One region of the Brevibacillus sp. NRS-1366 genome, then DNA from elsewhere that is predicted to be linked to it. Evidence: riboswitches for the same ligand, from Rfam matches in the RefSeq annotation. Region 1 holds a riboswitch; the other holds the start of a gene.
What was found. A riboswitch is a leader RNA that binds a small molecule or an ion and turns the genes downstream of it on or off. The one in region 1 is predicted to bind cobalamin.
Positions count from the first base shown of each region.

Region 1 (7,842 bases):
CCGAGACTGTGCTGGCGATCAATTGATGCTCGGGGTCTTGAAAGACCAGACCTACTCGCTGTGTCATCTCCTGCAAAGCTGAGCGCTTGTAAACGAATGGTTTGCCTCTCCATGAGACCTGTCCTGTCTGTGGCTGGATAATTCCATTTCCGTGTAGAAAGAGTGTGGACTTGCCACAGCCATTGCGCCCGAGAAGGACACATTTTTTCCCCTCGGGAATCCCAAAGGTCACCCCTCGCAGGACTGGTCCCCTGCCACCTGGATACGTATAGTGCAGATCATTAAACGCCAATAACCACGAAGTCAAAACCCCCAACCTCCTGTCCACCACTCAAGCACAATCAGCATGATACACCCCGCTGCCGACTCCCATTCATATCGGGGTGAGCGGGAATGCGTATGCAAACTGAGTACGTCAAAACTATCTGAGAATCCTCTGGCTGCCATACCCTTGTACAGCGCTTCGTACTTGCGCATGGCCCGAACAAACAACTGAGTTGCCAGCATCCCTACATCACGCAGCATTGCTTTGAATCCCTGATGACCACCACGTGAACGCTGCGCAATCCACAATTGATAGGACGTTTGCAGCAGGACAAAGATAAAGCGGTACATGATCATCAATAAATCAGTCAGAATGGAAGGTATCCCGATCCGCCGTAATACCTGCAAAATTTCTGCGAACGGCACAGTAAACAAGATCAATGAAAAACAGCTAAGGCTTGCCATCGTCCTCCAAAATAGCACGGCCACCTTGTTAACAGCCGTAGGAGAGACATAGAACAAATAAGACCCGAGCTTCCATGATACCAGCACCTCTACTGATGGTGTTGCCACTCCCATTTTGATCCAATCAATCAATAAAGCAGGCAGACCAGCTACAAAAAAAGAAAGCGACAGCAGCAAAAACAGCAAATAGGAACGCACAGGGATGCGGGCATATCCAACGACCCACACCCCTATCCAAATAAAGACGAGCATTTGTACCAGCCAATGACCCAAGAGAACAAGCAGCAGCAGCACACTGCCGAATAAAAGCTTATGTTCTGGCGGCAGGTGCCTCAATTGATTTTGGTAGGAAAGGGAATCGAGCTGCTGCCAATTCATTTTTTCGACTTATCCAGCCGTCCCTTGTACAATCCCATCGCATATCCGATAACACCTGCACCCAATGCGGCTTGGACAGCAAACAACAGACTCTCTGTTTCGCCCCCTGGCGGCTCCAAAAGCGGCTGGAACCACGGCTCATATGTAGGTGAAATTTCCTTGATGGCTTCCTCTGCTGCACCATCGGCGCCACCGAATTCCGAATCCTGAACCAATAGCAGCGGCAGCACCGCTAGTACTACTACTCCCAAGAGTAACAGCCAGTTTAATCCCTTTTTCACAGCGATTCCTCCCGTTTTAAAAGCCGTAATTGGGACAGCTCTTTTGCATTGTAAGATTGCAACCAGTTCCAGACAAGTACGGTCAAAAGACCCTCACTGATCGCCAAAGGAATCTGGGTAAAAGCAAAGATGCCGGCAAATTTGGCAAACGAGGCGAGAACCCCACCCGATTCCGCTGGGAACGCCAGAGCCAATTGAATCGAGGTAACTACGTAGGTAGCCAAATCGGCCAAGGCCGCTGCCGCAAAAACAGCAAGACGTTGCCCGCCATTCACACGCATAATCAAGCGATAGATTCCGTATGCCACCATCGGGCCGACTACAGCCATGGATACGGCATTTGCACCCAGTGTAGTCAAGCCTCCGTGCGCCAATAGAAGCGCCTGGAACAACAACACCAAGCTGCCCAGAACAGACATCGCCAGAGGACCGAACATGATGGCGCCCAGACCAGTTCCGGTCGGATGTGAACTGCTCCCCGTCACAGAAGGAATTTTAAGTGCCGACAATACAAAGGCAAATGCCCCTGACACACCCAGGAGCAATTTCATTTCTGGATGTTCTTTTACAATCTTTTGGATCGAGCGCAACCCGAGAATAAAAAATGGCAAGAAGACTACCCACCAAAACAGCGCCCAGGAAAAAGGCAAATACCCTTCCATAATGTGCATTGCATGCCCTGTCTGAGGTTCATTCACTAAAAAATAAAAAACAAATCCGGCAATCAATAGGCATGTAGAAATGATCCGAGACCGATTCATTCGACTTCCTCCTTCTCTTTCTTCCTTTAACGTACGAATCGAATGTACAAAAAAAATCCCATCTACACGAAGACGAGATTTGCGCGCACAAAACAATAGACCAAAACCTTTCAGCCATATTGTCTCGTAATCACCGCTCCTTTCCGCGAAGGTAATCGGGTGTGGCTTATAGGTAGGTCTCCTGGCTTCCAGATCCATGCGCTCTTTGTCCTTCCCCATATAAATATGAGTGGTTTCCTTTCAAAGAGAACTCCCTGGTTACAGTGGCGGGACCGCTCGGGATTTTCACCCGATTCCCTGTTACCCTTTATGTTTCGCATATACATAAAGGCACCTAAGGCCAACGATATCAAATTTTCGGACAATAAATAATTGTCCACTTTCATTATAACCAAAAGGTGGGTAAAGAAAAAGAGAGGAAAACAAGGGAAGCGAGCCGAGAAGCTGCGCAAATGACAGCATCGGCTCGCTCATTGATTATCTGCTATGATTTTGCATCTACCCCAATTACTTCACTTATATGGGTAAATCCATCCCGCTTCATCAATTGCAGCAGCTTTTTATTGATTTGCTTGGCAATACCAGGGCCCTGGTAGATCATGCCGGTGTATACCTGAATAAGACTCGCACCTGCACGAATTTTTTCGTAAGCATCCTCACCCGTAAAAATACCGCCTACTCCAATGACGGGGACCTTGTCGCCCACTTCCTGATAAATCTCTTTTACCCAAGCAGTAGAGCGTTCTGTAAGTGGCCTTCCGCTCAATCCTCCTGCTTCTTCGGCATATCGATGAGCTTTGACCACTTCACGGGACAGAGTCGTATTCGTGGCAATAATCCCGGAAATGCCCTCCTCGACAGCTGCTTGCACCACATCCCGCATTTGCTCATCTGACATGTCAGGAGCGACTTTTAAGAGAATGGGTTTTCGCTTCACTCCGCGGACCTCCATCTCCGCGGCTTTTTCTCGCACAGTACGAATGAGCACACGCAAGCTCTCTGTCTCCTGCAAATCTCGGAGATTAGGCGTATTCGGTGAGCTGATGTTAATTACGAAATAATGTCCGTACGCATAGAGCATGTCCATGCACTTGCTATAATCGCTGGCAGCTTCTTCGTTCGGAGTCAGCTTGTTTTTTCCGATGTTGATGCCGATAGGAATGTCAGAATAAGCGTAGTCAATCAGGCGCTGAGAAGCCAAATACGCGCCCTGGTTATTGAATCCCATTCGATTGATGAGAGCTTGATGCTCAGGAAGGCGGAATGCTCGCGGTTTGGGATTGCCTGGCTGACCTTGCGGAGTGAGTGTTCCTACTTCCACAAATCCGAACCCTAAAGCACCCAAGCCATGGTACACTTCCGCATTTTTGTCAAAACCGGCAGCCAGACCTACCGGATTGGGGAACGTTAGGCCCCAGAGCTTTGTTTCCAAACGCTCATCTTTTCGTTGGTACATCATTTTCAACACACTTTTGCCTGGAGCCAAATCCTGCGCCAGCTTCAGGGCATGAATCGTCTTCTCATGAATCTCTTCTGTATCCTGCTGAAACAGATACTTTCGTATAAGCTGATACATCTGGTTGCACTCCTCGCTCCGTTTTACCTCATTGTAGAATACCACACTTTGTGTAAGGTGGGTAAGCTTTATACGTGATACATATTTCCAGGCTGGCAGGCAAATCATAACAACACCACCAATCATGGAGGTGAAAAGAGCCGCTATGAAAGTGGACGGAAAGATCGGGATTGGCCAAGCAATCATGATGATTATGCTGACAGTGGGAATCTCCAATCACGTAACAGTCATCCCCCTTTTGCTGAGCAAGGCGGGACGTGATTCATGGTTGGGTGTTCTGTTGACAGCTGTCCCTTTTGCCGTTTGGGCATGCCTCCTGTCTCTTATCAGCCGTCGCCTCAATCGCCAGTCTTTGCAATCATGGGTCACGCGTCATTCTAGCAAGTTCGTCAGTTACCTGCTGCTCACACCGATTATTTTCGCCTTGTATTTGATGGCACTAGTCAGCCTGATTGATACACAAACATGGACGACCGTGAACTATTTGCCCTATACACCTGAATGGGTGACAGCGCTGGCACTGATCATCTTTTGCGTAATTGCTGCCCACGGAGGGATTGCACCTCTCGGGATCACCTCTGGAATCTTACTGCCAGTTGTAGCAATCCTTGGTTTTTTCGTAGCCTTTGGCAATATTCCCAAAAAGGATTACAGCTTGCTGCTGCCGCTGTTTCAACACGGGGTCACCCCCATGCTTCACGGGATGGTGTATGTAGGTGGAGGATTTGTGGAATTGTTTATCTTGCTGCTACTCCAGCATCATGTGCGAGCACCTTTGCGATTGACTCACTACTTGATCATGGTATTCATCATTGTCGTGCTGACCATAAGTCCGTTGACAGGTGCGATCGCGGAGTTTGGACCTATTGAATCGACTCGTCAACGTTTCCCTGCCTTTGAACAATGGCGCCTATTGACTATCGGTAAAGATATCGAGAATATGGAGTTCTTTGCCATCTATCAATGGCTTTCCGGCTCGTTTATACGCATTTCGTTATGCTTCTTGTTAATCTGTGAGCTTCTGCAAATCCATTCTGCATCGAGGCGTTGGCTTCTTCTGATCATTTTGGGAGGAAGCTTGATTGCCGTTACCAGCCTCCCTTTTAGCGATATGGCCTTTGTTTCGTTTTTGTCAAAGGTGTATTACCCTCTCTTTTTGATCGTAATCGTAATCGTTACACTCTTACTTGCTGGCGTAGCCCTGAGGAGATCAACCAGACAGGAGGATACAGGGCATGAGTCGTGAAGCCGAATTACAAGAAGTCTTTGCTCATTGTGCAGATGTAAGCTTTTTGCGATTGGTTTCAAGTGATGATCAAACCATCCTGCCCATCTATTGCGAGGGGCTTGCTAATATCAGGCAAATGCACGAAGTCGTGCTTCCACAGCTGAAACACTCCCTAGGCAAGGGTGACATCCGCTCGCTGCCACTCATTCCTCTTATTGATGATCAGGAATATTGGGTAGAGCGATTATTTGCAGGAGACTTATTGCTGTTTCTGGGGGATTCTCCGCCTTTTACGTGGGATATTTCCAATCGCCCTCAACGGAATACAGAGGAAGCAAATACAGAGGTATCCATCAAAGGCCCCCGAGACGGGTTCGTAGAGGATCTTAACGCTAATGTAGCATTGATACGCAAACGACTTCGAACGCTTTCACTAGCTTGTGAGACGTTTACACTGGGAACACGCTCCAAGACCCGAGTCTCGATGCTATACATGAGAGATGCTGCGCCTTTAGACCTCGTGGAGTCTATGCGGGAGCGGCTTTTGGACTGCAAAGCAAAAAAAAACATCAACAGCGCCATTTTGGAACAAAGGCTGAGCGACCATACCTACTCCTTGTTTCCGCTTGTTGATTATTCGGGTCGTCCCGATTATGCCATTTACATGCTGTTTGAAGGAAAAGCAATCGTCATAATTGACGGTTCTCCTGTTGCCCTGATTGCCCCGGTCACCCTCCTGGAGCTGATCAAATCTCCCGAGGATGATCAATATCCGATTGTTTTTGTGTGGCTGGAGCGTATTCTGAGGTTGGGCGGAATCTTTATCGCTGTCTTCTTACCGGGATTTTGGATTGCTCTCACCTCTTACAATGTAGAAGAGTTTCCTTTCCAATTGCTTGCCACCATTTCTCAAGGGAGACGAGGCTTACCGTTCTCTGCCCCCATGGAGCTGTTCGGGATTCTGTTTATCTTTGAATTTTTACGTGAGGCGGGGGCTCGTCTGCCCAAAACAGTCGGGCAAACCCTCGCTCTGGTAGGTGCACTTATTATTGGCGATGCCTCCATTCGAGCAGGGATTACTTCGCCGTCTATGCTGTTCATCGGCTCGTTGACTGTCGTCGCTTCCTTTACCCTGATCAATCAATCCTTGAGCGGAGCCGTAACCGTTTCTCGTTTTGCTGTCTTTCTGCTCTCATCGATCTTGGGTATCTATGGCTTTGTGATCAGCCTCTTGATCATGGTCTACTACTTGTCTACGCTCACATCATTTGGAAGACCTTATGTGTTGAATCACTCTTCCAACTTTCTGATGACTCTAGTGAAAGTCTTGTTTCGTCCTTTGATCTACATTTTTAAACAAAACGGCAATAGCAAAGGAGGTTTGAAATGAAGCGGCGATGGATGGCAAGCTTCTTACTCCTTTTGTCTCTGACCTTTGTCAGTGGCTGCTGGGATCAAAAATCGATCCAGGATTTGAACTACCTGTCTGCTCTCGGAATCGACTATGTGAATAATGAATACGTCCTGTACGCGCAATCAGCAGATCTCTCGACTGTAGCCAAGCAGGAGTCGCCTGGTACGTCCAAACCACCCATTGTGGTTTCGATTGGAAGAGGAGAAACATTACAAGGCGCTATGGATAACATGCAAAAAAATGCGCAAATCCCTTTGTTTAGCGGCTTTGTGTCCACACTCATTTACCACGAACGCATGTTAAAAAAAGATATACTGCCTACCTTTGACATCTTGAATCGGTATGGACTTCTCCGCTACACAAAGTGGGTCTTTGGAACAAAAGAGCCGATTGCCGAAGTGCTCAGCAACCATTCGATTACAGGCTTTTCACCGCTAACCTCCCTTTTGCACCAACCGCAGGATGTGTATAAGCAGCGATCCTTTATTGAACCCATTCGGTATTACACTTTTATTTCCCGCTTTTGGGAGCCCAGCAACACCGTCATCATGCCGAACATATCGATCTATACGCAAGCCTGGAAGGAAAACAACAACTATATCTCCCGTCTCACCATTGATGGGGTTCATACGATTTACCGAGGCAAGTGGAACGGTTTTTTTCCTAGCCAAGACTTGCTGGGACTTCGCTGGCTAAACCCACATACGGAGTTTGCCGGGTTAATCATTCGTGAAAACAATAAACCGAAGGCGACGCTGCGCATTCTAAGTGTGCGGGTAGAAATTATACCTATACAAACAGGGGTGGACCCTCGTTTTCGCATTTTGGTTCACTTGAATGGGTTTGTTCGAGAAATAATGGGCTCAGTAAAGGCTGATTTCATTCAAAAGGATGCGGAAAAACAAATTGAGAAGCAAATTAGAGCTACGTTCTTGAAGGGAATCAAGGCAGGTACGGATCTCTATGGCCTTGAAGAAGCACTCTACAAACACGATTTGGGCGCCTGGAAGCAATTTGCCAAAGACCACTCCAGAAAATTGACAGCAGATGCACTCGCGGAAGTATCCGTAAACGTTCGACTTAGTGACTCCGGCAAGATGAAGCTGAATTGGTATCACTATCCGGACCACCTGCTCCCTTAAGCCTTTGCACAAAAAAACTGCCTGCCCATGCATGAAGGGCAAGCAGTTTTTCTTTTTATCCGCAGCTTAGTTTTTCACCAAAAGTACTTCTTCCACAGACGCATATGGGAGATTGTGCGTATCCGCAACGGCCTTGTAGCTCACTTTGCCTGCAATCACGTTGACACCTTTAGCCAGCGGCTTGTTGTCACGAATGGCTTGGGCGTAGCCTTTGTTTGCCAATTGCAGTGCATAAGGAATCGTTACGTTGGTCAATGCCAGTGTAGATGTACGTGCAACGGCACCAGGCATGTTTGCTACCGCATAATGGATAACTCCATGTTTTTCATAGGT
Region 1 is NZ_JBITPN010000021.1:151,155-158,996, forward strand. Features, by position in the region: gene ACIFQN_RS14965 (energy-coupling factor ABC transporter ATP-binding protein) at 1-307, opposite strand, end outside; gene cbiQ (cobalt ECF transporter T component CbiQ) at 304-1,107, opposite strand; gene ACIFQN_RS14975 (energy-coupling factor ABC transporter substrate-binding protein) at 1,104-1,388, opposite strand; gene ACIFQN_RS14980 (energy-coupling factor ABC transporter permease) at 1,385-2,149, opposite strand; cobalamin riboswitch at 2,304-2,502, opposite strand; gene ACIFQN_RS14985 (quinone-dependent dihydroorotate dehydrogenase) at 2,634-3,725, opposite strand; gene ACIFQN_RS14990 (GerAB/ArcD/ProY family transporter) at 3,871-4,971, shown strand; gene ACIFQN_RS14995 (spore germination protein) at 4,961-6,343, shown strand; gene ACIFQN_RS15000 (Ger(x)C family spore germination protein) at 6,340-7,509, shown strand; gene ald (alanine dehydrogenase) at 7,576-7,842, opposite strand, start outside.

Region 2 (7,842 bases), on a different contig from region 1:
GGCGTTCCAGTCATTTCCAAATTTGAACTATCCGGTACCGGCCGGGATGTGGAACATTTTACGAGTGGGGTGGCAGCAATTGCGGCACATTGAATTGAACAACCAACTGATGCAACGTGGAGAAGACGGATTTTATCAACTAGACAAGGATCGAGAGGCCGTCGCTGACTTCATGAAAGAAGTAGAGGCCAAGACCTTGACCTTTAAAAGTGTCAAAGAGCGCATGGACTACTTGATCGAAAATGACTATTACGAAAACGTGTATGATACCTACACAAGTGAGCAAGTGGAAGAAGTCTTCCGTCTGGCAAAAGACGCTTCCTTTCAATTTGCTTCGTATATGGCTATCTCCAAATTTTATAAAGATTACGCACTTAAAACCAATGATAAATCGATGTATCTGGAGCAGTATTCCGATCGGGTAGCGATTGTAGCGCTCTCGCTCGGACAGGGGAATTTTGAACTGGTCAAACGCTTGACCATTTCTATGATGGATCAACGACTACAGCCTGCAACGCCTACGTTTTTGAATGCAGGCAAAAGCCGCCGTGGTGAAATGGTTTCCTGCTTCCTGCTCGAAATGGACGATTCCCTAAATTCCATCAACTACATCTTGGGAACCTGCATGCAGCTTTCTAAAATCGGTGGAGGTGTTGCCGTCAATCTGTCCAAGCTGCGCGGTCGCGGAGAGCCGATCAAAGGTGTCGAGGGTGCAGCAAAAGGCGTCATGCCCGTGCTCAAGCTGTTGGAGGATGCATTCTCTTACGCGGATCAAATGGGACAACGTAAAGGATCGGGAGCGGCCTATTACAACATTTTTGGATGGGATATTAACGAGTTCCTCGATTGCAAAAAAATCAATGCGGACGAAAAAGCGCGGATTAAGACCCTTTCCATAGGTTTGATTGTACCGAACGTCTTTTACAAGCTGGCGGAGGAAAACAAGCCACTGACTGTGTTTGCTCCATACTCCGTGTACAAGGAATACGGGGTGCATCTGGATGACTTGGATCTGGATGAGATGTACGACGAGCTGGTTGCCAATGAACGGATCAAGAAAAAGACGGTGATGAGTGCGCGTGACATGCTGACCAAGATCGCGATGATCCAGATGGAATCCGGCTACCCATACATTATGAATAAAACAAATGCGAATCGTGATCATGCACTGAAGGATATTGGGGCTGTGAAAATGTCCAACCTGTGCACAGAAATTTTTCAGTTGCAGGAAACTTCCTCGATTGCGAATTACGGTGAAATGGATATCATTCGTCGTGACATTAGCTGCAATCTGGCCTCTCTTAACATTGCTAACGTGATGGAACGAAAAATGATAAAAGAGTCCGTCCACGAAGGGATCGAAGCAATCACAGCCGTCAGCGACATGACGAAGGTAGAGAATGCTCCAGGTGTGCAAAAGGCAAATCGCGAGCTGCATTCAGTTGGACTGGGTGCGATGAACCTGAACGGCTATTTGGCCAAGAACAAAATAGCCTATGAGAGCGAAGAAGCCAAAGATTTTGTCCGGACGTTCTTCATGATGATGAACTATTATTCGCTAGAGATGAGCATGATGATTGCCAAGGAGAAAGGAACGACTTTCCTCGGCTTTGAGCAATCGGAATATGCCAAAGGGACATATTTCACAAAATACGTGACAAACGATTATCAGCCGCTTACGGAAAAAGGAAAACGACTTTTTGACGGCATGCATATCCCGACAACCGAGGATTGGGTTGACCTTAAGCAAAAAGTTCAAACATACGGTCTCTACCATGCGTACCGTCTGGCGATTGCGCCTACACAGAGCATTTCCTACATTCAAAATGCTACTTCGAGTGTGATGCCTATCGTGGAACACATCGAAACGAGAACCTACGCGAATTCAACGACGTACTATCCGATGCCGTATTTGTCTGGGGAGAACTACTTTTACTATAAATCGGCGTATGCCATCGATCAGTTCAAAGTCATCGACCTGATTGCCGAGATTCAGGAGCATGTCGACCAAGGCATTTCGACGGTTCTGCATGTAAACAGCAACATTTCAACTCGCGAGCTTGCCCGCTACTATATCTACGCGGCGAAAAAAGGATTGAAGTCGCTTTATTATACCCGTACCAAGCATTTGACGGTGGAAGAGTGCATTAGCTGCGCGGTCTAAGCTTTTTAACACACCCTACGGCTTTATCTAATGGTAAAATGATGGAAAAACGTAGGGAGTAGGGTGTGTATAATGCAGCTCGTACGGCAAGAGTCGAAGCAATTTCAAACAGCAGTCAATCATGTAACCGAAACATTCCACACCGTTGTAGGCACAGGTGCTGCTTTTCTGGTCATCCAGAACAATGCTATTGTCTGTGAGCAATATTGGGGCAGGCAGGGAGCCGATGCGAATGCGAGAGTCGTTCAACCTGACACGCAGTTCCATGTAGCATCGGTTCGAAAAAGCTATATCGGGTTTGCAGTCGCTTATGCTGTCTATCACGGTCATATTGATTCGATTGACGACCCAGTGACAAAGTATTTGCCCATGCTAGATTCTTTGCTGATGAACGGCACCACCATCCGGCATTTGCTGACGCATACACATGGACTTCACATGAGGGAAGATCGGATTTACCGTGAATTCGCGCCTGGAACCAGCTGGTCCTATCGTGGTGTCGGCATTGAGATGCTGGCCCGGATCGTGGAAAAGACGACTGGCAAAACCATCGCACAAATTCTGTTTGAGCAAGTTTTCCAGCCACTTGGCTTTACGCAGTCGGGATGGTATGGAAACATGAATGAGAAATTGGTTGATGTGATCCGACTGTCCACAGATACAAGCTGGCGCACCAGTGAAAGTACGGCTGGTGACCAGATGAACATGTACGTTTCAACAAGGGAATTGGCGTACTGGGGCTATCTTCACCTGAAGCGGGGGATGATTGCCGGAAAACAAGTAGTAGAAAAAGAAATCATAGACCTAGCAACATCGCTTCAAAGTCCTGCGTTAAACGATAAAGACTTGCCGCAAAACGGTTTCTTGTGGTTTGTCAAAGATTTGCCTGCGAAACAAACAGAGATCGGTGATCGAGTGCCAAAAGGGTCGTATCAAATTCTTGGGTATACAGGGGTGACGCTCTTAGTTATTCCCAAGCACGATCTCGTGGCCGTTCGCATGTTTAATAGCTTTGGTTCGCCTCCGGGATACGATTATCTAACAGATGTCCGAGGCTTTGGAGATCGGATCATGCATTGTTTAGAGGACGCAACAAGCAAATAGAGAAGAGGTACGACACATGAAAGCTGTCAATTGGAACAGGCCGGACGACGACTTTACGATGACGTTTTGGAATCAGAACATTATGCAGTTCTGGACTGACGATGAAATCCCGCTCTCAGATGACAAAATGTCCTGGATGGAGCTCGGTCCGGCAGAACGGGATACATACAAAAAGGTACTCGGGGGACTTACCTTGCTGGATACGGTACAAGGTGGAGTAGGTATGCCCAAAATCATGGAGCATGTAGATGGGCTGCAAAGAAAAGCCGTCCTTGCCTTCATGGGAATGATGGAGCAAATCCACGCCAAATCATACAGCAGTATCTTTACTACTTTGGCTGCTACTGAGGAAATCGATGATATTTTCACGTGGGTTGAACAAAATCCTTACCTGCAAACAAAAGCAAGCCTTATTTCAAGTCGTTACCAGGAGATCCATTCGGAGAAGGATCTGTACATGGCGATGGTGGCTTCTGTCTTTTTGGAAAGTTATCTGTTCTACAGCGGCTTTTTCTACCCGCTCTTTTTGGCTGGCCAAGGCAAGATGACGAGCAGCGGAGAGATTATTGACCTGATTGTACGTGATGAGAGCATTCACGGACTCTATGTAGGCGTTCTTGCCCAGGAAGTGTACCAACGCCTGAGCGTAGTCGAGCAAACCGCGGTAAAAGAGGAGCTGTATGCACTTCTACAAGAATTGCATCAGAATGAAGAAGCGTATACAAAAGCTCTGTATACCGAAATTGGTCTCGCCGAGGATGTTCTGGCTTACGTTCGTTACAATGCGAACAAGGCTTTGATGAATTTGGGATTCGATCCCTTTTTCCCCGAGGAAGAAGTCAATCCGATTGTGCTAAACGGTATCCGCACGCAAACCAAACAGCATGATTTCTTCTCGAAAAAAGGCAATGGCTACGTTCGGACATTGAATGTCGAGCCGCTTACGGATGATGATTTTCAATTTTCATCCTTGTGAAGAAAAAGTTTGACATGACAAAAAATGGTTTGCATGTTACTGTATGAAAAGGATGTTGCCAGCTAGTCTACTGGTACAACCTCACTCATAATTTTAACTTCATAGGAGTGGGAACAGGTTCCTTGGTAATGAATCACGACTAAGGATGAAAAGGGAAGTCGGTGAGAATCCGACACGGTCCCGCCACTGTAAGAGGGGAGTCGGCACAACGAGAAGCCACTGATCCGTATGGATTGGGAAGGCGTTTGCTGATGATGATCCTCAAGTCAGGAGACCTGCCTGTTTCGACGACACTGCTTAACCTACGGGAGATAGGGAGGTGTTAGGATGCTGTGATCTCAGTGCTTATTTGGCATTTCTAACGTTCTTTTTGATCGTTGGAGATGCCTTTTTTGTATAGGTAGGAAGGTATTGGCAGCGGGCATCATTGACGGACGGAACATTTGGCGCTGCTCTCTCGAAGAAAAATGGGAGCTGGTCAAGCAAATCATAGAGCTAGTGCCACAGGAGCGGTTGTGGCTGCAAGCGTCGAGCAGTTTGCTGCACGTACCGGTTACGACGCTTTGCGAAAGCGATTTGGATGAGGAAATCAAACAGACATTGGCCTTTGCAGACGAAAAATTGGGGGAAACAGCGCTCCTGCGTTTGCAGCTGTCACCAGCAAGAAATCGTTCCGAGTTAAAGCAAGCGCTCAAAGAGTTGGAATCAGAGTCACCTATGCGCCAGGTTCCGTTTCAGGAACGGCAGCAAATCCAGCAAGAAAAGTGGAAACTTCCCCTGCTCCCTACGACCACCATCGGCAGCTTCCCGCAGACGGCAGAAGTGCGCCAGGCCAGACAACAGTTTAAAAAAGGCGAATGGTCATCCGAGCAATATGCGACTTTCATCCAGGAGCAGATTAAGGAATGGATCGGCATTCAAGAAGAGATTGGGCTCGATGTGCTTGTGCATGGCGAGTTTGAACGAACCGACATGGTGGAATTTTTTGGGGAAAAGCTGGGAGGATTCCTTTTTACGAAAAACGGCTGGGTCCAGTCGTACGGCTCCCGTTGTGTAAAACCGCCTGTAATTTACGGGCAGGAATACACATGATTCAAGTCGATGAGCCAGCTTTGCGTGAAGGACTGCCTCTCAAGCAAAAGGACAGAAGAGCTTACCTGGATTGGGCGGTCAGGGCATTCCGCCTGGCGACATCCAGCGTCGAGCCGACAACACAAATTCATACGCATATGTGCTATTGCGAATTCCATGACTTCATGGATGTCATCAGCGAACTGGATGCTGATGTGATCTCGATTGAGACATCGCGCAGTCACGGAGAACTGGTCTCTGTATTTGAGACATGCACATACGACAAAGGGATTGGACTTGGTGTGTACGACATTCACAGTCCTCGTGTTCCTACCATCGAAGAAATGGAAAAGATGGTGACGAGTGCCCTCCAAGTGCTGCCACCCTCGCAATTTTGGATCAATCCTGATTGTGGATTAAAGACGAGAGGGAATCGGGAAACGATTGCTTCCTTGAAAAATATGGTGAAAGCAACACAGGCAGTGCGCGACCGATTGGCTGCGCAATCATGATAACAGCAAGAGGAGTTGACCAGATGCCTGTGCAATCTTGCCCGGTTCAGCAGTCCCAAACCTTTTTGACTGATCTCGTATTCCCGCCAGATACAAACCATCACAATACGATTTTTGGTGGAAAAGTGATGGCCTATGTTGACAAAATTGCGTGCATTGCAGCGATGCGGCATTGCAGCGATGCGGCATTGCCGCAAGCCCGTCGTAACAGTGTCTAGCGATTCATTTGACTTCCTGGCTCCGATCAAAACAGGCGAGGCGATCAATCTGGAAGCCTATGTGACCTGGACACATCGTACCTCGATGGAAATATTCGTCAAGGTCGAATCGGAGAATCTGTTGACGGGTACCAAACGCATGACTGCACGAGCTTACCTGACGATGATTGCCCTCGACGAAGACGGGAAGCCAGCCCTCGTCCCGGCCGTTATCGCCGAAACCGAGGAGGAACAGCTTCAACACGAGAAGGCCAAGGAACGGTATGAGCTGAGGAAGAAGCGTAAAGTGGAAGCGTAAAAAAAAGATCGCCATGCCTGGTGTAAAAACAGGGCAGAGGCGATTTTTTTGTTTCCTGAGGATGCTGTATTGAAATGATCGGTGGTCGCTATCCAAACACGTCAAAGGGAACGAAGCAAGAGCACGACACCCATGACGAACAAAGAGCACATACAAAGAGTGTCGAGGGGATGAAGAACTTTTCTTGTAAACCTGGAATCTTTCCATCTTTTCGCGGTGAAATACAGCACGATCAGCATGACGGGGAGACTGCCGAGAGTCATTCCCAGCCTACCCCAACAATTGGTAGACAGTCGAGCCGGCCAAGAGGACAATTACAAACTTATCAAGCGGATGGAAGTATCAGTTTAACGATGAGGCATTCTAACCAATGCAAGCAAGTGCAACTCAAGCACTCTTTTGTTGATAGATGTTTCGAAGCTTTATTCGCAATGTAAAGTGATTATCTTTTTAGTTATAATAGACGGTACATGACTCATACGGGGGAGAAAATTAATGAATAAGGTAGACGAGACGCGTGATCTTATTATTCAAACTTCATTAGCCTTATTTAATACAAAGGGCTATAGTCAAACTTCTATCCAAGATATTATGGAAGCTACAGGACTACCAAAAGGTGCAATCTATCGACGATTTGAAAATAAGAATGAAATCGCTATTGCCTCATTTGAATATGCGGGGAATATTATTTGGAGATTCTTCTTAGAAGCAACGAAATCTAAGGTGACAGCGACAGATAAAATAATCGCGATGTTTTATGTTTATCAAGATGCTGTTCATAATCCTCCTGTGGATGGGGGATGTCCTCTCCTTAATACGGCGATCGAAACCGATTTTGGTTTTCCAGAGCTTCATGATAAAGCCGCCGAAGCCTATAAGCAAACCTTGCTTTTTATTCAAGCGATTATTGAAGAGGGTATAAAGTCTAAAGAATTGAAACAGGACATCGATTCTTATTCATTAGCCTCCTTTTTGTTTTCGACGATGGAAGGTGCAGTGATGGCGAGTCGCTTGTCTTTGAATAATGAACATATCCATCATAGCATTACGCATGTAAAAGCACTGTTGCAGCATTACTCAGAAGAGAACCAGAGGTAAACTTCCCTCCTTTGGTTCTTTTTTTCGTCACAAGAATTTAAGAACTTGTCCATAGAAATCCCTTTCACAAGAATATATGATAGATTCATTGAACCGGACGGTCCGGTCCGATTCGGTCCAAATCAAAACAATCAATGGGAGGATAGGTAAGATGAAAAAAATCATCGGGATAACCCTTTTCATCATCTCGATCATGTGGGTATTGCATACATTTTCAAAAAATTTTTTGGTTGATCCTACTTTCCAGTCATTTCTCTCGAAAAAGGATCAGATTCTGGCAAATCAATCGTTATGGGTGTTTATGATTCGTGCTCATATTGCTCTCGCTATTGTTTCGCTTCTCACTGGTCCTTTAGGAGCCATAAAGAGATTCCGGGTCAAATCATTATCATTTCACCGGT
Region 2 is NZ_JBITPN010000022.1:166,455-174,296, reverse strand. Features, by position in the region: gene nrdI (class Ib ribonucleoside-diphosphate reductase assembly flavoprotein NrdI) at 1-93, shown strand, start outside; gene nrdE (class 1b ribonucleoside-diphosphate reductase subunit alpha) at 80-2,164, shown strand; gene ACIFQN_RS17430 (serine hydrolase domain-containing protein) at 2,237-3,268, shown strand; gene nrdF (class 1b ribonucleoside-diphosphate reductase subunit beta) at 3,285-4,244, shown strand; cobalamin riboswitch at 4,343-4,541, shown strand; partial or broken gene ACIFQN_RS17420 (5-methyltetrahydropteroyltriglutamate--homocysteine S-methyltransferase) at 4,650-5,827, shown strand; partial or broken gene ACIFQN_RS17415 (acyl-CoA thioesterase) at 5,851-6,343, shown strand; gene ACIFQN_RS17410 (TetR/AcrR family transcriptional regulator) at 6,839-7,441, shown strand; gene ACIFQN_RS17405 (DUF2306 domain-containing protein) at 7,593-7,842, shown strand, end outside.
Region 2: linked by a shared signal. The riboswitch ahead of ACIFQN_RS17420 (5-methyltetrahydropteroyltriglutamate--homocysteine S-methyltransferase) and the one ahead of ACIFQN_RS14980 (energy-coupling factor ABC transporter permease) in region 1 are both predicted to bind cobalamin.